2 linked regions of the Pelobacter seleniigenes DSM 18267 genome follow. The protein of the gene in region 1 interacts with the protein of each later gene in a pairwise test. Links are inferred from orthologs where the notes say so. Each region holds a gene or a part of one and is shown in the gene's direction. Other genes may lie near its edges. The genes, in order: topA and N909_RS0107105.

Region 1 (10,953 bases):
GCGGCCCGTTTATCGAGGCAAAAAAACGCTTCGGCGTGGGGAGCGGCGATGAAGGTCCGGCCATTCAGGCTGCCTGGGAGATGCTTCAGGCGCTGCCGGGCTGGAGGGTTGCCGGGGTCTATCCGTTTACGGTTGATTTTCTGTTCAGCGATGAAGCGGATTTCCTTCGCTACAAAAACGCGAGTGAACAGGAGCCGGAACAAAGCTGCAATCCGGAACTGACGGACTTTCTCACCCAGCACCGGGCAACGGATGGCATCCGGCTCGGCTCAGGGCGGCAATTGTACCGTTTGATGAGAGCGCAAAGTTGAAAAAAGCAAGCTGTTTCAATAGCTTTTTTGGAACATTCTCATTTTTCCAGCTTGACAAGAAGTTAAGAAGACTATAATTTTTATAAATTAGATTTTATTTTTTATTTCCCTTGGCATTTTTTGCGGAGATTCGCAATTTGAACACTGATTTCAAGAAACATCGCACCTCTCTAACGCTATTGGTTCTTGCAGCAGCCCTGCTGCAGGCTTCCTGTACACCGGCCCCGTCCGGCGCTCCGTCCTATGCTCTAAAACAACAGCTGCAGCAGCTCAAACAGCAACAGCAGGAGCAGGCCCAGCAACTACAGCAACTGCAACAGCAGCTGGCCAGCCTGCAGCTACAACCGGCCATGGTTCCGCCTTCGGCCAATACTGGATTGAACGCTCAGCAGCCGGCTGCGACCCCAGCCCTGCCCGGCTCCCAGGCAGCACAACCCTCGCTGATAACAGTGGCGCCCGGCACCAGTGAAGCTTCGGAAGTGGCCGCTTCGGCATCGACTTACCTGAGCGCGTTTTCCAACCTGGCCATGGGCCGTTATGCCGAGGCCGAAAGCGGGTTTGCAGCGTTTTTGTCCAGCTATCCGGACCATCAATACGCCTCCAACGCACGCTTCTGGCTGGCCAATGCCCAAGCTGCCGAAAACAAAACCGCCCTGGCGGTTGCCAACCTGAAACAGATTGTCGCCAGCCCGCAGGGGCAGGACAAAGCCCCGGCAGCCATGCTTCAGCTGATCAGGATTTATCGTCAGACCGGGTTGACCGGACAGGCAGAGACAACCATTGCACAGTTGCGAACCAGCTATCCCGACAGCCCTGAAGCGCAACAATTTATCCAGAGCGACACCCCTGCTCAGTAGCAGGCGTCACACTCTATTTTTTGAGAGGGAACAGATGATACGGACACTTTTTCGCTGGTTATTGCTGCTTGCGTTGCTGTCGGCCATTTGCGGTCCCGGTATGGCCGCCGCTGAAGAAGGTCAGATTTATACAATCAAAAAGGGGGATACCCTGTGGGATCTCTCCAAACGCTTTATTGACGATCCCTACTACTGGCCCAATGTCTGGGCTAAAAACCCGGCCATCACCAATCCGCACCTGATCTTTCCAGGGCAAAAAATCCGCATTCTCGACGGCCGCCTGGAAATCGTTCCGGCCTACACCGAAGGGGAAAGCGCAGCCCAGCCCGACCAGACGCCAACCATTACCGGGCCGGCCACAAAAGCCGCGGCGGGGGAGATGATCCAGATCAGAACCTCGAGCAAAGGCAACGGCTTTATTCTGACCGATGAGCAACCTCTCGGGATTCTGGCGGATACCACTGACAACCGGGTGCTGATCAGTAAAAATGACCTGGTCTTCGTGAAAATGACCGACCCGTCCGATGTCACGGTCGGAGACACCTACGGACTCTATGAACGGGGTGATAAAGTCATCCATCCTGTCACCGGCGAATCGATCGGCACCATGATGCAGAATCTCGGGGCGCTGCAGGTCACCGAAATCAACGGAGGCACGGTGACCGCCAAGATCATCATCGCTTTCCGCGAAATCGAGCGCGGCGCTGAGCTGTTCGAGTATGTGCCAGTGCAACGGGACATCACCCTGCAGCGGGCGGAAACACCGGCTCCGGGAGTCATTGTTGCGGGCCGTGATGAACGCAGCACAATGTCGACCAATGACGTGATTTTCATCGACCGCGGCAGCAACGACGGGGTGAAGACCGGCAATCTGTTCTATATTTCCCGGCCGCGGCAGGTTTCCAAGGAACTTTTTAAACAGGCCGGCGACTTGGTCTTGCCCGATGAAGTCCTCGGCGCTGCGATCACTGTGGATACCAGGGCCACCACCGCAACGGCCGTCATCATCAAAAGCGTTAAGGAAGCTTTCCCCGGTGACCAGACTGAGATGGTCACCGACTGACGCCTGAACCAGGCGGAGATTCTATTGCACGGAAAAAAGGATTGAAGTCTCTTCAATCCTTTTTCTCTGTCAGCTCATCGTAATGCCATACCATTCGGAGGGGGAATGGACCGTTCAACAATTGCTTTGCTCAGGCTGCACCTGACCAATGGACTCGGTCGGGTAGCCCTGCTCAAACTTCACCACCACTTCGGCAGTTTCGTTGCCGCCAGCACCGCTTCCGCCACAGCCTGGCAAGAGGCCGGGGTCAGTCCGCGCCTGCATGGAGGCATTCCGCCGGAACATGATCACGTCCTTCAGGACACCCTGCGCATTCTCGAGAAACTGGAGATCAGGCTGCTCAGCTTCTGGGATGCGGATTATCCGCCCCTGCTGCGGGAAATTTACGATCCGCCCGCCCTGCTCTACCTGCGCGGAACGCTGCCGCAGCAAGACTGTTTCGCCATTGTCGGTTCCCGTCAGGCGTCCGACCCGGGAACCCGCTTCACCAGAGACTTGGCCGAACAATTGGCGCAGCGCGATATCTGCATTGTCAGCGGCTTGGCCCGCGGCATCGACGCTGCGGCGCATCGCGGTGCCCTTGCTGCCCAGGGCAGCACGATTGCGGTACTGGGCTGCGGCATCGACCGGGCCTACCCGAGGGAAAACGCCGACCTGTTCGCAGAGATCATCAACGCCAACGCGGTGATCAGTGAGTATCCGCCCGGCACCCCGCCCCTGGCCGGCTATTTTCCCGGCCGCAACCGCATCATCAGCGGCCTGTCGCGCGGGGTGCTGATTGTCGAAGCAACGGAAAAAAGCGGTTCATTGATCACCGGCGAGTTCGCCCTTGAACAGGGGCGGGAACTGTTCGCCGCGCCCGGAGCGGTTTACCGGGCCAACAGCCGGGGGGTCAACCGACTGCTCAAAGAGGGGGCGCAGCTGGTCACCGAAGCCGAGGATATCCTGCAGCTGTTGTGGCCCGGCCAACCCACCAGAAAACAGCGGGACGGCGCTGCCTCCTTCGCCGCAAGCCTGCCGGAAACAACCCGCGCGGTCTTTCAAAAACTCGGCGATGAACCGCTGCACAGCGACGAAATCGCGCGGAAATGCGGCTTGACTCCCATGGAGCTTTCCGCTATTTTACTCGACTTGGAGCTTCAAGGTGGAGTCCAAGCACTTCCGGGAAACCATTATATACGCAATCGGTTGTAATTCTTTTCCGTTCAATCAGCCGAAATCATAACTCTGTTGGAGGGTCCTTGCGTGAGCGCGTCCTGGCGATCGTCAATCTGATCGCTCAATATGTTTTAGGTGCAGAAGACAGCCCGATCAATGAGCAGGAGCTGGTTGCCGAACTGATGTCGGTGGGCTACGAAGCCGACGAAATCAGTGATGCCTTTTCCTGGATGGAAACGATCGCCCTGCAGCCTGCCGCCGAGCAACCCGCCGTCGACCCGCTGCTGAACATGGCCACCTACCGAACCTACAGCGACCAGGAACAGCAACTGCTCAGCAAAGAAGCCCGTGGTTTTCTGACCAAAATTCGCGCCATGGGATTACTGAACGACGAGGTCCAGGAAGAGATCATCGAGCGGGCCCTGCGTTCTGCAGAAGATCCGATCAATGAACAGGAGATCAAACTGATCGCGATTCTGACCCTGCTGTCCCGCTCGAGCAGCCTCTGGCTCAGGGAAATAGATTGCTTCCTTGAAAATGACTGGACTCGCATCTATCATTAAGAGCAGACCGGGTTGCGCAGATACCGCAACCCTTTTTATTTTGTGTTCCACACTGTCAACGGAACGAAAGCACTGAGGAGAAGATGGCACAATCACTGGTTATCGTCGAATCGCCGGCAAAAGCAAAGACAATCGAGAAATTTCTTGGCAAGGGGTACAAGGTCCTGGCCTCATACGGTCACGTTCGGGCTCTGCCAAGTAAACAGGGGTCGGTTGATGTCGATGATAATTTCAAACCCAAATACCAGGTTCTGCCGGACAGCACCAAGCAGATCGCCCTGCTGAAAAAAGAGGTTGCGAAAAGCAGTGAACTGATTCTCGCAACTGACCTTGACCGCGAAGGGGAAGCTATCGCCTGGCACCTGTTGGAAGCTCTCGGCATCGATGAGAATTCCAGCAAACCGGAAGTCAAGCGAGTCACCTTTCATGAAATCACCCAGACCGCGATCAGCGAAGCGATGGCCCACCCGCGCAAGATCGCCCGCGATCTGGTCGATGCCCAACAGGCCCGCTCCATCCTTGACTATCTGGTCGGGTTCAACCTGTCGCCCTTCCTCTGGAAGAAGATCCGCTACGGACTGTCCGCCGGCCGCGTGCAATCGGTGGCGTTGCGGCTGATCTGCGAACGCGAAGATGAAATCGAGGCGTTTAAGCCGCGCGAATACTGGACCATTGAAGCCCTGCTCAGCAACACCGCGCAGAACAGTTTCAGCGCCAAGCTGCACAGCTGCGACGGCAACAAGCTCGGCAAGTTCGATATCGCCGACGAGGCCAAAGCCGCTGCCATCATGGCCGAGCTGGAAAGCGCCAGTTTTGCTGTCACCTCCCTGGAAAAAAAGGAGCGTAAACGCAACCCGGCGCCGCCCTTTACCACCAGTACCCTGCAACAGGAAGCCAGCCGCAAGCTCGGCTTTTCTGCCCGCAAAACCATGAGCGTGGCGCAAAAACTCTACGAGGGGATCCAGGTTGAGGACGGTACCCATGGTCTGATCACCTACATGCGAACCGACTCCGTCGCCCTCTCCGACCTGGCCACCAGCGAAGCCCACGACGTGATTTGCCAGCTGTACGATGCGTCCTACGCGCTCAAAAAGCCCCGGGTGTTCCGCAACAAAAGCAAAAACGCCCAGGAAGCCCACGAAGCGATCCGCCCGACCTCCATTGCCCGGACCCCGGCCCAGGTCAAAGCCTTTTTAAGTTCCGATCAACTACGTTTGTACGAGTTGATCTGGAAACGGACCGTCGCCTCGCAAATGGCCCAGGCCATCTTTGACGCCACCAGCGTCGATATTGCGGCGGGCGAGCGCTACGGTTTCCGGGCCACCGGTCAGGTCATCCGCTTCCCGGGCTTTATGGCCCTGTATATCGAAGGGACCGATGACAGTGACGATGAAAACAAGGAAGGGTTGTTGCCGGCGCTGGAGGAAGGTGAGCAGCTGAACAAACAGCAGCTGACCCCGGAGCAGCATTTCACCCAGCCGCCGCCCCGTTTCACCGAGGCCAGCCTGGTCAAGACCCTTGAGGAATACGGCATCGGCCGGCCTTCGACCTATGCCAGCATCATGAACACCCTGGTCACCCGTAAATATGTGCGTCTGGAAAAAAGAACCTTCTTCCCGGAAGACACCGGCCGGGTGGTCACCAAACTGCTGACCGACCATTTCAGCCAGTATGTCGACTATGACTTCACCGCCGAGCTAGAAGAGGAACTGGACGCCATTTCCCGCGGCGAGCAGGCCTGGACTCCAGCGATCAAAGGGTTCTGGGATCCCTTCATCGCCCTGCTACGGCGCAAGGATCAGGAAGTCAGCAAGGCGGATGTGACCACGGAAAAAACCGACAAGGTCTGCCCGGATTGCGGCAAAGAGCTGGTCATCAAACTCGGTCGTTCAGGACGTTTTCTGGCCTGCTCCGGGTTTCCCGACTGTCGGCATACCGAGCCCCTCAACGGCGAGACCAAGGAGGTCGAGGAACCGGTCTTTTCCGAGGAAAAGTGCGACAAGTGCGGCGCCCAGATGCTGATTAAAACCGGCCGTTATGGGAAATTCCTGGCCTGCAGCGCCTATCCGAGTTGCAAGAACATTCAACCCCTGGAAAAACCCAAGTCCCTGGGCATCACCTGTCCGAGCTGCAACGAAGGGGAAATGATGGAGAAGAAAAGCCGCTACGGCAAGATTTTCTACTCCTGTAATCGTTATCCCCAGTGCAAATATGCGCTGTGGAATCCGCCCAAGGCGGAAGCCTGTCCCAAATGCGGCTGGCCGGTCACCGAGATTAAAACGACCAAACGCTGGGGGACAGTCCAACGCTGCCCGCAGGAAAGCTGCGACTGGGAAAAAGAACTGATTCCGCCGGAGAAAAAAGCCCCGGCCAAGAAAACCGCCAAAAAGCCCGCGGCGAAAAAGACTGCAGCAAAAAAAGTCTGAACCAGCGGTTACTGTTATAATAACGACCGGCCGGGAGCGCATTTTGCCTTCGGCCGGTTTCCTGTTTTTAGAGGACGACAAAGCTATGGAGATCACAATTATCGGCGCTGGCCTGGCTGGCTGCGAAGCGGCCTGGCAGGCTGCCAAAGCAGGTTGCCGGGTCAAACTCTTCGAAATGAAGCCGGAGCAGTATTCGCCTGCCCATCAGAGCGAACAGCTGGCCGAACTGGTCTGCTCAAACAGCCTGCGCGGCAGCGGCATGAACAATGCTGTCGGCTGCCTGAAAGAGGAACTGCGCCGGATCGGCTCCCTGTTCATGGCCGCTGCCGATGCCACGGCCGTTCCGGCCGGTGGCGCACTCGCCGTTGATCGGGAGGAATTTTCCGCCTATATCACGGCTAAAATCGCTGCCGAACCGAATATCGAGCTGATCCGTCGGGAGGTCACCCGCCTGCCCGAGACTGGACTGACCATCCTGGCCAGCGGCCCGCTGACCTCGACCGCGCTGTCCGCTGAGCTGGCCCGACTGACCGGCGCCGAGCACCTCTATTTCTACGACGCCATTGCGCCGATTGTCGAATTCGAGTCCATCAATTTCGAGCATGCCTGGCGCGCGTCACGCTACGACAAAGGGGGCGACGATTACCTCAACTGTCCGCTCAACCGGGACCAGTACGACGCCTTTGTCCAGAATCTGCTCGACGCGGATAAAGTGAGCGGCCGGGAATTCGAAAAACTGATCCACTTCGAGGGTTGCATGCCCATCGAAGAGATGGCGGCCCGCGGCCCCCAGACCCTCGCCTTCGGGCCGATGAAGCCGGTCGGTCTGCCTGATCCGAAAACCGGGAAAATTCCCCATGCCGTGGTCCAGCTGCGCCAGGACAACCGTCACGCTTCCCTCTATAATATCGTCGGCTTCCAGACCCGCCTCACCTACCCGGAGCAGAAGCGCATCTTTCGCACCATTCCCGGATTGGAAGAGGCCCGCTTCGCACGGTTGGGGAGCATGCACCGCAACACCTTTATCAACGCACCCGTCTGCCTGAACAATGCCCTGCAATTCAAGCAGGCCCCGCATATCCTGGCCGCCGGCCAGCTGAGCGGCGTGGAAGGGTACGTCGAGTCCGCGGCCTGCGGTTTTCTGGCCGGCATATTTGCCGCGGCCCTGCTGCAGGAACAACCGGTTCCGGTGCCGCCCGCAGAAACCGCCCTCGGCGCACTGCTCGGCCACCTGAGCAGCGCAGCAAGCGATGATTTCCAGCCGATGAATATCAATTACGGTCTCTTCCCTCCTTTGGAAGGGCGTAAAATGAAACGCGCCGACCGGCGCCTGGCCATGGCCGAGCGCGCCCTGGCCGCCCTGCCACCCTGGTGGGAACGGGTCAACGCCACCCTGCTGAGCGAGAAAGGATAAACCGATGTCGGAACGAATTGTCCTGGCTTCGGCCTCCCCACGCCGACGCGCCTTGTTGGAGCAGATCGGTCTTGATTTTGATGTGGTCCCGAGCCGCACCGAAGAACTGGTGCACGCCGAGGAAACTCCGGAGCAACTGGTGGTCCGCCTGAGCCTGGAAAAAGCCGGCGACGTCGCGGCCAGGCCGGAGGTGGCCGGACGCTGGTTCATCGGCAGTGACACCATCGTCCTCTGCGGCGGACGGATTCTCGGCAAACCGCGCGACGCGGAAGATGCGGCCGCCATGCTTAGACAGCTTTCCGGCCGCGAACATCAGGTTCTCTCCGGATTCGCCGTCATCGACCGGCAGACCGGTCGGCAACGCCAGGAAGCGGTCTGCACCAGGGTCCGCTTCAGGGATTTGACAGATGACGAAATCACGCGCTACATTGCTACTGGCGAACCCGCCGATAAAGCCGGCGCATATGCCATCCAGGGGCTCGGGGTCTGTTTCGTGGCCGGCATCGAAGGGAGCTACAGCAACGTTGTCGGCCTGCCGCTCTGCCGCCTGACCCTGGTCCTGAAAGAACTCGGCGTCCCCCTGACTCTCTAGTTGTCATTCGGAATTTCTGGATGGAATAGTTCAGCTTTCAGACTGGAAACAAGCCATTTCCTTTTGGAGCAAAAAAATTAAGGACTGGCGCGGAGACGTACAGCGTTACGCGGTACAAGCAAATCCGCAGTTTGACGCCGTGACAACGAAAAAGAGCTGTTCCCCGGATGAAAAAAACCATCTAACCCGGAGCCATAGCGAATGAACCCCATCGCCGCAAATATCAAGGATATTCAAGAACGCATTGCGAACGCCTGCCGGACCAGCGGCCGCCCCCTTGACAAGGTCCGCCTGATTGCCGTTTCCAAGGTCAAACCCGCGGCCCTGATCGAGGAAGCCTACGCGGCCGGCCAGCGTCTGTTCGGCGAAAACTATGTGCAGGAATTCCGCGATAAGCAGGAACAGGTCACAGCGCCGGTCGAATGGCATTTCATCGGTGCCCTGCAAAGCAACAAAGTCAAATACCTGAAAGACTCGGTCCACATGATTCACTCCGTCGATCGGCTTTCCCTGGCTCAGGAAATCAACCGGCAGTGGGGAAAAACTCCGGCCGTGGTCGATATCCTGCTGCAGGTCAACATCGGCGATGAAGAGAGTAAAGCCGGCTGCACGCCGGAACAGCTGGAGGAGCTGGCCCGCCAGGTCGCCCAGCTGCCCCACGTCAAAATCCGCGGCCTGATGTGCCTGCCCCCATACTGCGACGATCCGGAAGAGGTTCGTCCCTATTTCAAACAACTCCGTCAGCTTGCCGAGAAAATCGCCGGTCTGGACATCCCCGGAGTCACCATGGAAGAGCTGTCCATGGGGATGAGCGGGGATTTCGAAGTCGCCGTCGAAGAGGGTGCCACCCTGGTGCGGGTCGGGACCGCTATTTTCGGTGAAAGAAGAAAGTAGAATTAAAGATGACCCAGCCCTCCGTACTCCTGTTCGATCTTGACGGAACCCTGATCAACTCCCTGCCCGACCTGACCCTGGCCCTGAACCTGCTGCGGGCCGAGCTGGATTGTCCACCCCTGACTCTTGATCAGGCCGGCCCCATGGTCGGCGACGGCGTCAGCCTGCTGGTCCGCCGGGCGTTGGGAGACGCTCTGTTCAAAGAAGAGCATGTCACTCGCTTTCTTGCCCTTTATGACAGCCACCTGCTCGATAACACCGTCTGCTATCCGGGGATCACGGCACTGCTGCAGCGACATCCGGCACAACGGCTGGGGGTTGTCACCAACAAACCCTATCGGCAGACCCTGGCCATTCTGGAAGGGTTGGGGCTGCGCCAGCGTTTCGGCGCAATCATCGGTGGGGACAGCTGCACGCAGAAGAAACCCGACCCTGGTCCACTGCTGGCAGCTCTGACAGAACTGGGGGCTACCCCGCAACAGGCGGTGATGATCGGCGATCATCATACCGATCTTCATGCTGGCCGCGGGGCCGGCACCGCAACCTGCTTCTGCGACTACGGCTTCGGCAACAGCGGCGGGCTGGAGTATGATTTTCTAGCCACAACGGCCAACGACCTGCTGCAGCTGTTTCCGGGGACTATCGATGCCTGAAGCCCGGCTGAGCTACCGAGATATTGCACTGTTCTTTTTCCCGCTGGTTCTCAACGTTCAGCTGATGAGCATTTCCCACACCATCATCAACAGCGTACTGGCCAGGCTCGACAACTATGTGACCGCCCTAGCCGGGATGTCCATGGCCATGATCATTCATGTCTTTGTGTCGTCCCCGTCCTATCAGAATCATACCGTCACCATGGCGATGGCCCGGGGCCGCAAATCCATGCTCGGGGTTTTAGTTTATATCTTCACCCTCTCGACCTCTGTCGCACTGCTGCTGGCTCTGGTTGCCTATACCCGAATCGGTGACCTGTTCTTTCAACTCTTGGGCACCCCGGCCGAGGTTGTCGTAGAAGCTCGCAAATCCTTGCGAATCATGCTCTTTCTGCCCTTTATCAGCGGGTTTCGTTTTTTTTGCCAGGGTTTGCTGCTGCAGGCCCGCCGGACCGGGCTGATTTCTTTTTCTACCCTGATCCGCGTCGCCGGACTGTTCCTGTTTCTCGCCCTTGGTCGTTACTGGTTCAGCGGCGCCCAGCTTGGCGCTTTCGGCCTGGTCGGTTGCGTTGCCACGGAGACCCTGGTGATCAGCCTGACGGTCTGGCAGGTTCATCCCCGGCTACAGCCCCGCGGCCAAGAAAAGAATTTCCGCGAAATTTTTTCTTTCGGTTTACCCCTGGCCTATTCGTCCTGCCTGCAGCAGGCGATTCCATTATTGATTACCGCCATTATCGGTCGCTTGACCGACGGAGCGCTGGTCCTAGCCGCCTTCGGTGTAATTCGCGGCTTCGTGTTCCTCCTCGCCGGACCGATGCGTAACCTGCAACAGACCTACCTGGCATTAGTCAGGGAAGCACGGGACAGTCGACGACTGTTGCATTTCAGCCTGCTCCTGGCCAGTTTTCTGAGTCTCCTGCTGCTATTGGTGGCCGGTCCGTTGAACAACCTGATCCTCGGCCAATTCATGGGTGTTGAAACCGCGTTGCGTCAGTACCTCGCCGCGGCCATGGCCTTGTGCG
Region 2 (15,662 bases), 740 kb from region 1 along the record:
CCAAGCTGGCCGCCAGAACAAGGACCGTCACAGACAGATATTTCATAGCTGACTATTCCCTCACATAGGTATCGATATCGGTCTCATGGGGCATCCCCATGAACCGGGCGTATTCCGATTCAATCACCGCGAAATGCTTTTGGCTTTCCAGGGCCAGCTGCTCAAAAACGATCCGCACCCCGGGATCAACGATATTCTTCGCTTTGCTGCGCAGAATCCGTTCCATCTGCTGTTCTTTGCCAAGGGCGATCTCCCGCGCCTTGCGTTCTTTGACTTCCTCGCTGATAATCCCGTCGAGTTCTTTCACGACCGCGGCCTCCTCATTGCAGGGGGTCACGATAAATTCGTCAAAGCTGCCGAATTCAGTCCCTTTGTAATAGCGGAAAAAACGTTCGACATGCGCCCTTTTTTCATCGGCCAGGCGGTTGAAGACCCTCTTTCCACCTTCATCCGCAACCATCTCCGCAGCCTTTCGATAAAAGCACATGATCTGTTTGGCACTCTCAACCGCCTGTTTGATCGCTTCCTGATGAATGAATTCCTGCGGCATAGGACCCTCCTTGTGCAAAGGTTGCTCAGCACGTTCTCTCTTTTAAAAATAGCCGAGCCCAGCCGCTTGTCAATCACTTAACCCACTGAACTTGAGTCACTTTCAGCGCAACAGGATGGTCGCTGCGAAGCTATATTGCACCGCGGCTTTTCAACAGATCGGCCACAGCTTCGGCAAGCTTACGGTATCCTTGCGCATTGAGATGGACCGCATCGCTTTTATAGCTGCGATCAAAGAGCAGCTCCCCCAACCGATCTTCCAGCAGGGGAAACTTGAGCTCTTCGGCCAGCTGGCGATAGAGGTCCAGATCCTTGGCCAGCAGCCCCATTTGCGGAACCGCGATCATCACCACCTGGATATCCCGCTGATGGGCCGCTTCGTACATGCGGCGCAGATTCTCCTGCAACTGTCCGCGGTCCTGCTTGCGCAGGATATCATTACCGCCTTCGCAAATGATAACCAGATCCGGTTTTACGTCATCCAGCAATCCCGGCAGGCGGCGTGCCCCTTCGTCGCTGGTTTCCCCGGAGATGCCGGCGTTGATCACCTTGCGCGCGATCAGCCGGCTCAACTGGGCGGGATAGCTCAATTCCGGAGCCGCCCCCGCTCCTTTGGTCAAACTGTCGCCGAAGGCCAGGATGACGTCATTCGGACGCAACGGCGTGAGATATTGCTGCTTGTTGTCACAGGCCCAGAGTCCGCTCAGCAAAAGCGTCCCTACCAGCAGCCCAACCAGCTTTTTCATCATCAGCTCCCCCTTAGTCTGTTAGCTCCGGTTTGAAAAAATCCCCGATCGCCCTGAACACCTCGTGGCTGTCACCCCGGACAGTCCGAGCCGGAGGCAAAGAGCGCAGAAACATCCGTCCGTAGCCTTTTTTAACCACCCGGCTATCGAGAATCAGCACCACGCCACGATCATTGCGGTGACGGATCAACCGGCCGAACCCCTGCTTGAAACGGATCACGGCCTGGGGCACGGTATATTCCATGAATGGGTCGCCGCCGCGCTGTTCAATGGCCTGGGCACGCGCTTCCAGGACCGGCTCGGTCGGCACTTTAAAAGGCAGGCGGGCGATAATCACTTGCTCGAGAGACCGCCCCGGCACATCGACCCCTTCCCAGAAGGAATCGGTCCCGAACAGTACGCTGGTCTCGTCTTCGGCAAAACGTTTGAGCAGCCGGTGGCGGTTCTCCTGCCCCTGACGCAAACAATGCAGCCGCTGCGCCTGCAGCACCGGGGCCAGTTCGTCATGCACCTGGCGAAGTAAGGCATAGGAGGTAAACAGTACAAAGCTCCGCCCCTGGCTGCACAGTACCGCCTTTTCCACCGCATCGCGGACGGCGGCGGCAAAGTTCGGCCGCCCCGGTTCGGGCAGGTCGGTAGGTATCGCCACCAGGGCCTGACGCTGGTAATCGAAGGGAGATTCCAAGGCCAGCTCGCGCAACCGCCCCGGCTCAACCCGGTCGAGACCAACCCGGGAATGGAAATAACCGAACGCTCCGGCTACGGCCAGGGTCGCGCTGGTCATGACCAGGGTCCGAAAACGCTGATAGAGGGCCTTGTTGAGGCTATCGGCCACTTCCAGCGGCGCCTGGCAAAGACTGGTGATCAACCCCTTGCCGCGGCCAACCCGCCCTTCGCGAATCTCGATCCACACACAGCTGGTGTCGGCGGCGGCCTGAAACGAACCGAGATCGGCGGCCAGGCCTTCCAGGCGACCGGCGATCCCGCCCAGGTCGACCATGGTCGGATTGAGCTTTTCGGCAACCGCGTCCGGCAGGGGTTCACAGAGGCGCAGCAGGCCCGCCAGCTTGTCGGCAAGCTCCTGGCAGCCCCTGCGCAACCGCTCGACCCGTTCACACAACTCCACCCAGAGATGGCTTTCACGAAACTCGGGCAGGACCCGGTGCTTGAGTTCAAATTTGTCGGTGACCTTTTTGCCAAGGGCACCCGGCAACCACTCGCCGATCCCCTGCAGTTCATCGAGGGATTCTTCCAGCAGCTGCTGGCGCTTGACCAGCAAGGATTCGATCTCGGCATGCAGCGGCCGGTACAGCTCGTCCATGGTCTGCGGCAGCTCTTTGGAGAGCTGATCCAGGAAACGCGGCAGCAGCCCTTGATTGGCCTTGCGCGGATGACGCAACCGATGCAGCACCCGGGCAAAGGTAAAGCGGGTCACCTGGGACGAAAAATAACTGGTCGCAACATCTTCCAGGTGGTGGGCCTCGTCAAGGATAATCCGTTCGAAAGGGGGCAACACCGCGGTCGCCGAATAGTTGTCGGTCTGCTGGCGCAGGGCCAGATCCGACAACAACAAAGCATGATTGACCACCAGGATATCGGCCCGCGCCGCCTGGCGTCTGGCCTTGTGGAAGAAACAGCGGCTGTAGTGCGCACACTTGACTCGGGCACATTGATCGGCTTCGCAGCAGACCTCTTCCCAGACCTGATAGTTGGGGATAAAAGACAGGTCTTCCCGCGACCCGTCGGCCGTAGTCTCCGCCCACTGGGCGATCTGCTGAAATTCTTCGACCAGATCCTGATCGAACAGGCCCGGTTCCCGCCCGGCAGTTTCGCCGCGACGCAGGCAATAATAGTTGCTGCGTCCTTTGACCAGAACCGCATAAAATTCCAGATCGGTAGACCTCCCCAGAAACGGCAGATCTTTGCGGATCAGCTGCTCCTGCAGGTTGATGGTGCGGGTCGAAACCACCACCCGCTCGCGATTGGCCCGCGCCCAGAGCAGAGCTGGCACCAGATAGGCCAGGCTTTTGCCGGTCCCGGTCCCGGCTTCAATCACCGCCAGCTGCTCCCGATTAAACGCCTCGCTGACCGCAAAGGCCATACGCAGCTGCTCAGGGCGCTCTTCGTAGTCGGGCAGCTTGGAGGCGATCATCCCGGCGGGGCCGAGCAGTTGACCGACTGCCTCAGGAGTAATCAGCTCCCGGTCCTTGTCGGCAAAGGCTTCCACAACCCTGTACACCTTATCCACAGAGTTATTCACAATGTAGAAACCGACCCCCAAAGCCCCGAATTGTGCGGCTACGGAGATATCCGCAGAGGAGGGTTTGAGCACCCCGGAAGGATGGTTGTGGATAACGATATCCCCATATCCACAGGTCTGCAGAATGGCGGGAACCGCGCTTTCAGAACCACGAGCCAGAACCTCGACCTGCACGATGCGCCGCTCGGCATCGGTCTGGCCAAGCACAAAAACCTCATTGCCGTCGGCCTGGGCAATGGCATAACGGATCTGGTCGATACTGTCAGGGGAAAAATAATCAAGCATGGGTCGGGATTATAGTGGAAGCGAGACAGGAATGGGACACTTAATTACAAGACCCCGATCCGCTGTCCCTGTCGATCAGCTCGAGCATTGTGCCCCCTGTTGCAAATCTGCTACCCTACAGGCAATCTCCAGAGAGGAAATCACCATGCCCGAGCTGCTGCAGATCTACCGAATCCTGCTGAAAACCTACGGTCAGCGCCACTGGTGGCCGGCCGATTCTCCGTTTGAGGTGGTGATCGGCGCGTTTCTGACCCAGAACACCAATTGGCGCAATGTGGAAAAAGCCATTGCCAACCTGCGCCGGGCCGACGCCCTGAGCTGTGCGGCGCTGCTGCGCCTGTCTGCCGCCGAGGTACAGGAACTGATTCGCCCGGCCGGGTTCTTTCGCCAGAAAGCCGAACGCCTGCAAGGCTTCTGTCACCATCTGCAAACCCACTACCAGGATAGCCTCGAGGCCATGCTGCAGCAGGACAGCCACCACATCCGCAGCGAACTGCTCAGCCTGAAAGGGATCGGTCCGGAAACCGCGGATTCGATCCTGCTCTATGCCGGGCAGCACCTGTCCTTTGTGGTCGATGCCTATACCAGGCGGCTGTTCAGCCGCATCGGTATTCTTCAGGGCGCGGAAAAGTATGCCGAAATCAGGGATTTGTTCATGGCCCGGCTGCCTGCCGAGGTCGAACTCTACAATGAATATCACGCCCTGATCGTGCAGCACTGCAAGGAATTCTGCCGCACCAAGCCTCTCTGTCCGGCTTGTCCTCTGGCCGATTTATGCTGTTATCCCAAAGCGTTAACTTGATCTATTGAGGATTCTGCGTTAGGGTGCCGATATTCCCTTTTTACCGATTCTGACTTAAACGGACGCAGCGATGATCAACCACTACCTCTTCCTGCTGAAAAAGTTTCTCGGCAACCTGCTCTTGCCGCTTCCCCTCACCCTGTTGCTGCTGCTCGGCGCTCTGCTCTTCATGCTGCGGCGCAAGACCCGCTGGTTCGGCATTCTGCTGGTCTGCGTGGCAACCGGATTGCTCTTTATCAGCAGCTATGCTCCGTTGAGCCATCGCCTGATCAGCAATTTTGAAAATCGCGTCCCGAGTTATTCCCAGCAGGATCTCCCGGCCGACTATATCGTTGTTCTCGGCAGCTGGCACCAGTCCACTGCAAACCAGCCATTGACCAGCCAAATCAGTCCCGACGGCATTGTTCGACTGGTGGAAGGCATCCGCATTTATCGCCTCAACCCCGGTAGCAAACTGGTCTTTACCGGCTATAGCGGCACGCCGGCAGATGCGGTCTCCTATCCGGCCAAGCTGCGCGAGCTGGCCTTGGAACTCGGGGTCCCCGACCATGACATCCTGACCTTTGAGGGCCCGCGCGATACCATTGAAGAAGCCCAATTGCTTGCCCGGGTCTTCCCGGTGGCACGACTGGTGTTGGTGACCTCGGCCATGCACATGCAACGGGCGCTTGGCCTGTTCCGGGGTGCCGGCCTCGACCCCCAGCCGGCTCCGACCGAGCATTTGAGCAAACCGATCAAAAGCTGGTGGACCTTCCCTTCCAGCAAAACCCTGGCCGACACCGAGTACTGGGCCCATGAAAAGCTCGGCCTGCTCTGGGCCAGACTCATGGGGCAGATTAAGGACAGCCCAACCGACAACTGACCCGCCGGAAAGTTTCAAACCCGCAAAAAATAGATCTTAACGCCGGAGTTTCGGGCCTTTCCCCTTGAACTTCAAGGCCGCATTTGTTAGCCTGCCGGATTAGTTTTCACTCTGAATCACCCATCCCTGCGGAGAGAACGGCATGGACTATAAAGAGACTTTAAATCTTCCCGAAACCGACTTCCCAATGCGCGCCAACCTGCCCAACCGGGAACCGGAAATCCTGGCCCACTGGCAACAGATCGGCCTGAACGAGCAACTGGAAAAAGCCCACCAGGGCAAGCAGAGCTTCATCCTGCACGACGGCCCTCCCTATGCCAACGGGCATATTCACATGGGCCATGCGCTCAATAAAATCCTCAAGGACATTATTGTCAAAAGCAAACGCATGCAGGGTTATTACACCCCCTATGTGCCGGGCTGGGATTGCCATGGCCTGCCCATCGAACTGATGGTCGACAAAAAGCTCGGCAAGAAAAAACGCGAGCTGAGCAAAGCCGACTTCCGCCGGGAATGCCGCGAATATGCCAAGGTCTGGATTCAAACCCAGAGTGAGGAATTTCAGCGCCTCGGCATCTTCGGCAACTGGCAGGATCCGTACCTGACCATGACCACCCACTACGAGGCGGCCACAGCCAGGGAACTGGCCAAACTGGCAGAAAAAGGCTCGCTCTTCAAAGGGAAAAAACCGATCCACTGGTGTACCTCCTGCGTCACCGCCCTGGCCGAAGCCGAGGTGGAATACGCGGATCACAGTTCACCCTCCATCTACGTCAAGTTCCCCTATGTCGACGAACTGCCGGCGTCATTGGCGCAACTTGGCGACAAGCCGCTGAGCTTTGTGATCTGGACCACCACCCCCTGGACCATCCCCGCCAACCTGGGGATCTGTCTGAACCCGGAGCTGACTTATGTGGCGGTCGACACCGGGGCGGAACGGCTGGTGATGGCCGAAGGCCTCTATCAAAAAGTCCTGAAGACCCTCGCGATCGAGGATTACCAGGTGGCCGCCACCTTTGAGTCCGCCCTGTTCGACAACAAGAACTGCAAACATCCCTTCTATGAGCGCAACTCGCTGATCATGCTCGGCGACCATGTCACGCTGGAAGCCGGCACCGGCTGTGTGCACACGGCGCCGGGGCATGGCCACGACGATTACCTGGTCGGTCTCAAATATGGTCTGGAGATTTACAATCCGGTTGATGATTACGGTCGTTATCGGGAAGATCTGGAACTGTTCGGCGGGATGAAACTGCAGGACGCCAACCGGGCGGTCAGCGAAAAACTGACCGAAGTCGGCGCGCTGCTCTATGAAAGCTCGGTCGAGCACAGTTACCCGCACTGCTGGCGCTGCAAAAAACCGGTTATTTTCCGGGCCACCGAGCAGTGGTTCATCAGCATGGATCACAACGACCTGCGCCAAAAAGCCCTGACTGAAATCGACCGGGTCGAGTGGATCCCGTCCTGGGGTCGTGACCGGATCTACAACATGGTTGCCGGCCGGCCGGACTGGTGTATCAGTCGCCAGCGCAGCTGGGGAGTGCCGATCACCATCGCCTACTGTGAAAAGTGCGGCGAAGCACTCAATGACGGCAAAGTCATGCACTACATCGCCGATCAGTTTGAAGAAACGGGCAGCGATATCTGGTTTGAAAAAGATGCCGCCGAGCTGCTGCCACCGGGAACTGTTTGCCCGGCCTGCGGTCATGATAAGTTCACCAAGGAAACCGACATTCTCGATGTCTGGTTTGACTCCGGGGTGTCCCACGCTGCGGTCTGTGAACACCGTGAAGAATTAAGCAGCCCGGCTGACCTGTATCTGGAAGGTTCCGACCAGCATCGCGGCTGGTTCCATTCGAGCCTGCTCGAATCGGTCGGCACCAGGGACCGGGCTCCCTACAAATCGGTCCTGACCCACGGCTTTGTCCTCGACAAGGACGGCCGGCCGATGTCGAAATCCATGGGCAATGTCATCGCCCCGGAAGAAATCATCCAGAAGTACGGAGCCGAAATCCTGCGCATGTGGGTCTCGGCCACCGATTACCGGGATGATATCCGTCTTGGCCAGGAAACCCTGCAGCGGCTCTCCGACGCTTACCGGCGCATCCGCAATACCGCCCGCTATCTGCTCGGCAACCTCAATGGCTTCGAACCGAGCCAGGACATGGTTGCTGACGCCGATCTGCTCGAACTCGACCGCTGGGCCCTGGCCCGCCTGGAACGGCTCGGCCAACGGGTCGCCAAGGCCTATGATAGCTATGAGTTCCACACCTTTTATCATGCGGTGCACAACTTCTGCAGCGGCGATCTGAGTTCCTTCTATCTCGATATCCTCAAGGACCGCATTTATACCAGTCCGAAGTCGAGTATCGAATACCGCAGCGCCCGCTCGACCATGTACCGGATTCTGGATGCCTTGACCCGGATGATCGCCCCGGTGCTGACCTTTACCGCCGATGAAATCTGGCAGCGGTTGCCGGGCGAACGCGAAGCGAGCGTCCATCTGGCCGAATTCCCCGCCGCTATCAAGGGCTACATCGACGATGAGCTGGAAGAACGCTATGAGCAGCTGCGCAAGGTGCGCTCGGAAGTGTCCCGCCAGCTGGAAAAAGCCCGCGCGGAAAAACGCATCGGCCAGTCCCTGGAAGCCAAAGTCGTCCTCCAGGTCCCGGCCAACCTGCAAGCCCTGCTGGCTCAGTATCAGGACCTGCTTCCGGCCTACTTCATCGTCTCCCAGGTTGAGATGCGGGAACAGCTCGACGACGGCCACGCCGCCGAACAGATCCCGGATCTGAAAATCCTGATTCAGGCTGCGGAAGGGGAAAAATGCGAACGTTGCTGGAACTACAAAACAACGGTCGGCGAAACCGCTGAACATCCGACTGTCTGCGCCCGGTGTGCAGCAGCCCTGGCTGCGGAGTGACATGAAAAAATACCGGAGTTTTGCCCTGGCCGCAGCGTTCAGCCTGATCCTCGACCAGCTGAGCAAGGGCTATATCGATACTCATTTTGCCATCGGCGAGTCGCACCGGGTGATTGAAAACTTTTTTCATATCACCTATGTCCGCAATCCCGGTGCGGCGTTCGGTATGCTGGCAGACAGTGGCTTCCGGCTGCCGTTCTTTCTTGCCATCTCCAGTATTGCCATCATCGGCATCCTCTGGTACAGCCGGCGGCTTGCCGCCGACAAGCAATGGCAGCTGACCGCCCTGGGGCTGATTCTGAGCGGCGCGGTCGGCAACATGATCGACCGGCTGCGCTTCGGCGAGGTGATCGACTTTTTGGACGCCCACTGGTACAGCCACCACTGGCCGGCCTTCAATGTCGCGGACAGTGCCATCTGCATCGGCGTCGGCATTATGCTGCTCTGCACCTGGCACGAAGAGAAACAGCGCAAGCAGCAGCCAACTCCCTAACCTCACGCGCCCCCTCTTCCCAGCCGGGAGGAGGGGGGACTGAAGCCATCATGTCCAGGACTCGCTATCCCATCCCGGCAGCTCCCTGCCGTTGTGAAATCGAAGTCAATCGCAGTCGTTTCATCGCCAGCATCGAAATGGTCGAAACCCCGGACCAGGCCCAGGACTTTGTCGCCCGGCTCAAACAAGAGTTCCCCACCGCCAACCATAACTGCTGGGCCTACCTGTGCGGACCGCCCGGCAGCAGCGACCGGATCGGCCTGAGCGATGACGGCGAACCGCACGGCGTGGCCGGAAAGCCGCTGCTCACCGCCCTGCAACACAGCGGCCTGGGCGATCTGGCCGTGGTGGTGACGCGCTTTTTCGGCGGCATCAAACTGGGTAAAGGAGGGATGGTCAAAGCCTACACCCAAGCGGTCCAGAGCGCTCTTGAGCAGTTGGAGGTCGCTGAAAAAATCGCCTGGGAAGAACTCAGGTTCAGCTGCGCTTACCCCCTTCTGAGCAGCATCGAACGGCTGCTTCCCGACTATGAAGCAACCATTCTCGAACAGCAATTCGCAGCCCAGGTCGTGCTGCATATCCGGGTCGCCCAGGAGCAGCTGACCGCCCTGCGAACCCGCTTAACCGACCTGAGTGCCGGGCAGATCAACTTTCCGGAAAACCCCTGAGCAAGAATTATTTGATTTCGGTTAAAACGCTAACATAATCCTAACAATCCACTGTTAAAAAGGTCGAGTCGAAATTCGTACCCAAGGAGTCAACAATGGACACGACCCTGTTTAAAAACGACGTGGAAAAAAATCAGCACGAAAATGCCATTGAAGTGCTCTGTGATCAGTTTCCTGATCGGTGTGGATTGATCCGAACCCGTTATGAGAAACAGCTGAGTGAGATTCTGCCGGAAGCCACCATCCGCTCCTATCTGCCGATCTTCATCACCCGCAGAATCCGTCATCAGCTTGAAGACGAAAAAACAACCCGGCCCAACTGAATGGCCGGGAGCTATTTCGGCTGGTTACGCAAGGTTCCCAGATAGATTGCCGTCAGAATCATCAATACCCCGACATAGTCGAGCCACCCCGTCGGCCGCTTGAACAACAGGATATCCCAGATAAAAGACAGGGCAGGCTGCAGCAACATGACCAAACCGGCAATCGAGGCAGGCACTATTTTGAGGGCAGAGGAAAGAAGTGACCAACCGAGGGTACTGCCCAAAATGCCGACCCCGGCCAGAGCCAGCAGGGATGACGTTTCGGCCACGGCAAACGAGGTTCCCTTGGCCAGGCAGATCGCGCCCAGATAAGTCATACAGAACAGGCTGATCCAGAGCATGACCGAAACGCCACTGAGCTTGTTGCCGGTCACGGCTTTTTTCATGAGCATGATGAAGGTCGAATAAGCCAGCGCAGTGAACACCCCCAGCAGCAGCCCGAGCCTGATGTCACTGGATAAAACAATTGCATCGACTCCGGTGATCAGAAACAGCCCGGCCACACCCAGCACCACCGCCACGATAAACAGCCCGCTGATCTTCTCTTTCAGCACCAGCCAGGAGAAAAACGCCGTAAAAAACACCTGAAAATTTCCCAACAGGGTGGCCAGCCCCGGCCCGATCAGTTCAATACTGCGATGCCAGCACATGAAGTCAGAACCAAGAGCAATTCCGCAAGCGGCGAGCAACCAGAGAATTTTCCCCGGCACGCGCGGCAATTCCCGGCGCAGCAGTAACAGCACCAGCAGTCCGCCCACCGCAAACAGCATCCGATAAAACCCGGCCAAGTCCGGATCAACCGCCGCAAGCTTGATAAACACCGGGGAAAAACTGATACAAAGCGAGCCGAACAACAGGCGAAACAGGGGAAATGAGGAAGCTGAAGCGTTCAAAAAACTAATCTCCGGACAGCAGGCAATAAACAATGAATGGGGCAAACGCAAACTGGATCGCTTTGGCAGCCGCTGGAAAAATACGCCGTGGTTGGTTATGATCCCGAAGCGAGCCCGACAATTTGAAAAGTTTACTCCGCAGAATTCTTATCACCAGCAAAAAAGGTTACGAATCATGAAAATTATCGCCATCAACGCCAGTCCCCGTAAAAAGTGGAATACCGCAACCCTGCTCGAACAGACCCTGGCAGGAGCCGCCAGCAAAGGCGCCGAAACCGAACTGATCCACCTCTACGACCTCAACTTCAAGGGCTGCGTCAGCTGCCTGGCCTGCAAAACCGTGAACGGCAAATCAGAGGGCCGCTGCGCCATGCGCGACGATCTGACTCCGGTCCTGGATAAGATCGAGGAGCAGGCAGATGTCCTGGTGGTCGGCTCACCCATCTATCTTGCCAGTGTCACCGGCGAAGCCCGCAGCTTCATGGAGCGCCTGCTGTTTGCGCCCATGGTCTATACCAAACCACCCAGCTCCCGGTTTCCCAAAAAACTTAAAACCGCACTGATCTACACCATGAACCTCAGCGAGCAGGGGAGCATCGAGCGTCAATACCCGGTCCAGTTCCAGATTATCGAGGACTACTTTGCCCGCATCCTCGGCTCGGCCGAAACCATCTGTGCGTACGATACCTGTCAGGTTGACGACTTTTCCAAAATGGTGATGGAATATGCAGACCCGGCCTACAAGAAACAACGCAAGGCGGAAGCATTTCCCGAAGATTGTCGCAGAGCTTACCAATTGGGGATAAAACTGGCCCAAACGAGCTGATTCGCTTCTTTTCAGCGGTTATCGCCCCCCGAAACGTGCAGAGTCCTGTTGGTCGGCGCCATGGTTGAGACTAACCTGTTCTTCATTCTCAACCACGGCCCGGCCTTCAATCTTCAGCAGGGCAGTGACCAGCCCTTCGATCTCCTGGCTCGAATAGGACAATTGCAAGGGAATCCGCCCATAGGGAATTTCCGCTGAACCCAGAGCCTGATCGACAAATTCATTACGAAGCTTATGTTGGTCGCCGCCTTCGGCCAGATCGATGACGGCGACAATTGCTTTCTGGGCCTGATCGAAAATGGCAAAAGAGACGGTTTCGCGGGCCAGCATCCCGGCCGCAACGGATCTCTGTCGCGGCTCCTGCCCCGCCCTGATCACCACCAGATCGGCCAACCGGACCTTGACAAAAATACGATAAGACGGACCCAGGATCTGCTCCAGCAGACCAAGCACATCCCTTTCGGCAAAAGACAGAAAAACCTGTTGCTTGGCACAAGAAACAGGAGGCAAAGAACCTGCGGAGCCCGAGTTCATTTTAAAGGTTAGATACACAAACAGCGGGATAGCGAAAAACAGAACAATCCAGGTCAAAACAACCTCCAGACTGACAATCACTCAAAGTCGCCACCTTGCATATACCAGTTAACTCCGCAAAAATAAAGACGAACAATATTCCCAGCGGCGGGCGCAAAAAACCTTGCTTTTCCTCTGCAACGATGCTAAATATGTCCGCCGTACTTCAGAAAACACCAGGTATCGGGGCGTAGCGCAGTCTGGTAGCGCACCTGCTTCGGGAGCAGGGGGTCGGAGGTTCAAATCCTCTCGCCCCGACCATACGAAGAAAAAAGGGTTGGCGATTTAAGCCGACCCTTTTTTATTTGCATGCCGAGAGAGGATTTGAAGCGTAGCGAGCGCTGACTGAATGTCAGAAAAGCGGCCAAGGATGGCCGCGTCAGTGAGCGGAGGGGAGCCGACGCAGGAACCGGCAGGACGCTGGTGACACAGTGGGCAAATCCTCTCGCCCCGACCAGTTACAACAAAAGCACTTTCCATTTTTTTGGGAAGTGCTTTTTTGTTATTGCTTTCGAGAGAGGATCTACAGACCTTGAATGAGACCAATGCAGTTTGACCTTCCCCCTTTTACAAAGGGGGATTGAGGGGGATTTGAAGCGCCAGCGAGCACAGTGGAGCCGACGCAGGAACCGGCAGGACGCCGGTGACCCAGTGGGCAAATCCTCTCGCCCCGAACTTTTTTCTTCGTATGCAAAAAGAGGCATCCTGAAAACACGTTCCAAGAGACCCTACATTGCCGCCTATCGCAATTCTTTGTGTGTCAGCAAATCAAACACCACCCTGGCAAAACCCCTAGCGACTTCGGGGTTTGCCAGAATCTGCATCATCTGTTTCTGGTGTGCCTCATTACTATCCAAAACCGCATCATCGAGTGCTTTTGGAAAATCACCCAACATAGCCTGTTCAGGGGTATTGTTGAGAATCTGGTCCATGACGACCTTGTTCTCGCGAACCTTGTCGCGAATCGTGTAAGCATAGTTGACCAAATCCTTATCGGTCAGATTATCGGTCATAAACAGTTCGTTCAAACGCGCTAGGACCTGCGACAGGAATTCTTCCTTTTTATCTTTCGGTTTGGCGGTTCCAAGATCACTACCCGGCATTAAGCTGTAATCTCCAGCCGATTCCATCACCAAATTCTGCTCGCGTTGCTTCGAAAGCCGGTAGTGGCTCAGAGCGACATTGCTCAGATCGATATCATCTTCCTCTTCCTGTTTTTCCCGTAACAGCGGCCGTAAGTGGCGACCGTAAAGACTGAGTTTTTCCAGATCCTTGCTGTCGTAGTCAACAATCTGCGACATAAATTCATAAAAACGGGTAAAACTGCCCAGGTCCTTTTTAAAGATATCAAGCCGATCCTTTTCCTGTTTGCACTCCTTGAGGCTCCTTTCGGCATTGGCGATCAGGACCGCGTCACCGGTCTGCTTGGTGCGGTCGAACATCTCCTTGGCGGTTTTGTAGGCGTCGACCGCCAGCTTGTAGCGTCCTTGCCAGCGCTGCACCGCCGGCTTGCAGATATTACTGATCGCGGCATTGCTCTTGTTTTTGGCAAAAAAGGCCACAGCGAATTGTTCTATCTCCTGCCAGGTAAAGATTCCTTCGGCACGCAGCTTGTCGAAGAGATCAAAAACCAGGTCAGGGTCGGAGACATCCGCCAGCTCAGCAGTCTGAAAATATGGCTGAAAAGACTCAAGAATATCCTGCGGCTCGTTGAAGAAATCGAGCACAAAAGTGCCACTTTCTCCTTTTCCCGGATAGGTCCGGTTCAGGCGCGACAGGGTCTGCACGCACTCGACGCCATAGAGTTTTTTATCGACATACATAGCGCAAAGCTTCGGCTGGTCAAAGCCGGTCTGAAACTTGTTGGCAACCAGCATCACCTGGAACTCGTTGGTGTCAAAAGCTTTGCGCATGTCGCGCCCTTTAAGGCCGGGGTTCATGCTGTGCTCGGTGAACTTTTCACCGAGCAGCCCTGCGACATTTGGGTCGTTGTCATTGAACGCCACCTCACCGGAAAAGGCCACCAGGGCGCTGATACCGCTGTAACCCTTACGGATGATGTACTTGTCGAACTCCTGCTTGTATCGCACCACCTCCTTGCGTGAGCTGGTTACCACCATCGCCTTGGCCTGGCCGCCAAGCAACCCCATGATATTGTTCTTATAGTGCTCGACAATCACCTGCACCTTCTGGGCGATGTTATAATCATGCAGCCGCACCCACTGGTTAAGCTTGACTGTCGCCTTCTTGCTGTCAACCTCTTTGTCCCTGTCCTTAATCCTCTGCGCCAGCTGGTAAGCAACCTTGTAATTGGTGTAGTTCTTCAGCACATCAAGGATGAAACCTTCTTCAATGGCCTGACGCATCGAATAAACATGAAACGCTTCAGGCAGGTTACTTTTGGAAGGTTGTTGACCAGCATCGGGCAGACGGCCAAACAGCTCCAGGGTCTTCGGCTTCGGCGTAGCTGTGAACGCAAAATAACTCAGGTTATCGTTAGAACGCCGGGCGGCGACAGTGGCATCAAGGATATCTTCAGAAGTGTACTCGATATCATCAGTTGTATTCTCGGCAACCAGCACTTCTTTCAATTTCCGGGCAGTCGAGCCGGTCTGCGACGAATGCGCCTCGTCAGCGATGATGGCATAGCGTCGTTCCTTGAGGCTGACACTGTTCTCAATTGCCTGGAGCACAAAGGGAAAAGTCTGGATGGTAACGATAATAATCGGCTGGGAACTCTCCAGCGCCTTCGCCAACTTTTCAGACTTTGAGCCTTCACCGACCTCGCGATTGATCCGCCCCACTACCCCGTCAGCATGTTCAAATTGATAGATGGTATCCTGTAGTTGATCATCGAGTACGGTGCGGTCGGTGACAACAATCACCGAATGGAACTGCTTATCGCCAGCGGCAGTATAAAGGGATGAGAGCTGATGCGCGGTCCAGGCGATGGAGTTCGACTTGCCCGACCCAGCGCTGTGCTGGATCAGGTATTTCTGTCCCGGCCCTTCTTTGCGGGCGGCATCAAGTAGCCGGTTGACCACGTCCCATTGGTGGTAACGGGGGAAAATCAGTGTCTCTTTTTTGTATTTTTTGCCTTGCCAATCTTCCTTTTCTTCGATCTGCAGATGGACATAGCGGGCGAGGATTTTGAGCAGGTTATCGGGCAGCAGCACCTCGTTCCAGAGATAACCGGTGGCGTACTCATTTGGATCATCCGGCACGTCATTACCAGCCCCGCCCTCTTTGGTCCCCTGGTTGAACGGCAAAAAGAACGTATCGTCACCTTCCAGGTGGGTGGTCATGTAGACCTCATACTGGCTGACTGCAAAGTGGACCAGCGCGCCACGTTTGAAAGTCAGTAACGGCTCTGGCTTCCTAGTGACTGGATCTTTCGGCAAACGGGTACGCTTGTATTGTTTGATAGCGTTATCGACCGCCTGTTTGAACTCGGACTTC

The links.
Region 2: the proteins of topA (region 1) and N909_RS0107105 interact in binary tests that used the Escherichia coli proteins (3 or more experiments, as listed by UniProt). The link is inferred for Pelobacter seleniigenes DSM 18267 from one-to-one orthologs.

What each region holds. Positions count from the first base shown.
Region 1 is NZ_JOMG01000002.1:208,395-219,347, forward strand. The notes cover bases 3,698-6,706. They hold topA (type I DNA topoisomerase), read left to right. Parts: upstream 3,698-4,035; coding sequence 4,036-6,378; downstream 6,379-6,706. Other genes in these bases: N909_RS0103595 (DUF494 family protein), read left to right, coding at 3,698-3,952; trmFO (methylenetetrahydrofolate--tRNA-(uracil(54)-C(5))-methyltransferase (FADH(2)-oxidizing) TrmFO), read left to right, coding at 6,422-6,706. Outside these bases: N909_RS0103575 (class I SAM-dependent methyltransferase), read left to right, coding at 1-311; N909_RS0103580 (tetratricopeptide repeat protein), read left to right, coding at 449-1,168; N909_RS0103585 (LysM peptidoglycan-binding domain-containing protein), read left to right, coding at 1,203-2,231; DNA-processing protein DprA, read left to right, coding at 2,337-3,425; more of N909_RS0103595, read left to right, coding at 3,473-3,697; more of trmFO, read left to right, coding at 6,707-7,792; N909_RS0103610 (Maf family protein), read left to right, coding at 7,797-8,384; N909_RS0103615 (YggS family pyridoxal phosphate-dependent enzyme), read left to right, coding at 8,586-9,278; N909_RS0103620 (HAD family hydrolase), read left to right, coding at 9,287-9,931; N909_RS0103625 (hypothetical protein), read left to right, coding at 9,924-10,953. UniProt on the Escherichia coli protein: Releases the supercoiling and torsional tension of DNA, which is introduced during the DNA replication and transcription, by transiently cleaving and rejoining one strand of the DNA duplex.
Region 2 is NZ_JOMG01000002.1:941,497-957,158, forward strand. Bases 7,794-10,779 are described here. They hold N909_RS0107105 (YigZ family protein), read left to right. Parts: upstream 7,794-8,970; coding sequence 8,971-9,588; downstream 9,589-10,779. Other genes in these bases: ileS (isoleucine--tRNA ligase), read left to right, coding at 7,794-8,427; lspA (signal peptidase II), read left to right, coding at 8,429-8,920; N909_RS0107110 (hypothetical protein), read left to right, coding at 9,684-9,911; N909_RS0107115 (DMT family transporter), read right to left, coding at 9,923-10,779. Outside these bases: N909_RS0107065 (hypothetical protein), read right to left, coding at 1-46; N909_RS0107070 (ferritin-like domain-containing protein), read right to left, coding at 53-550; N909_RS0107075 (GDSL-type esterase/lipase family protein), read right to left, coding at 681-1,298; N909_RS0107080 (helicase C-terminal domain-containing protein), read right to left, coding at 1,309-3,840; N909_RS0107085 (endonuclease III domain-containing protein), read left to right, coding at 3,986-4,642; N909_RS0107090 (ElyC/SanA/YdcF family protein), read left to right, coding at 4,713-5,504; more of ileS, read left to right, coding at 5,647-7,793; more of N909_RS0107115, read right to left, coding at 10,780-10,804; N909_RS0107120 (flavodoxin family protein), read left to right, coding at 10,980-11,630; N909_RS0107125 (DUF2726 domain-containing protein), read right to left, coding at 11,649-12,221; N909_RS0107135 (type I restriction endonuclease subunit R), read right to left, coding at 12,944-15,662.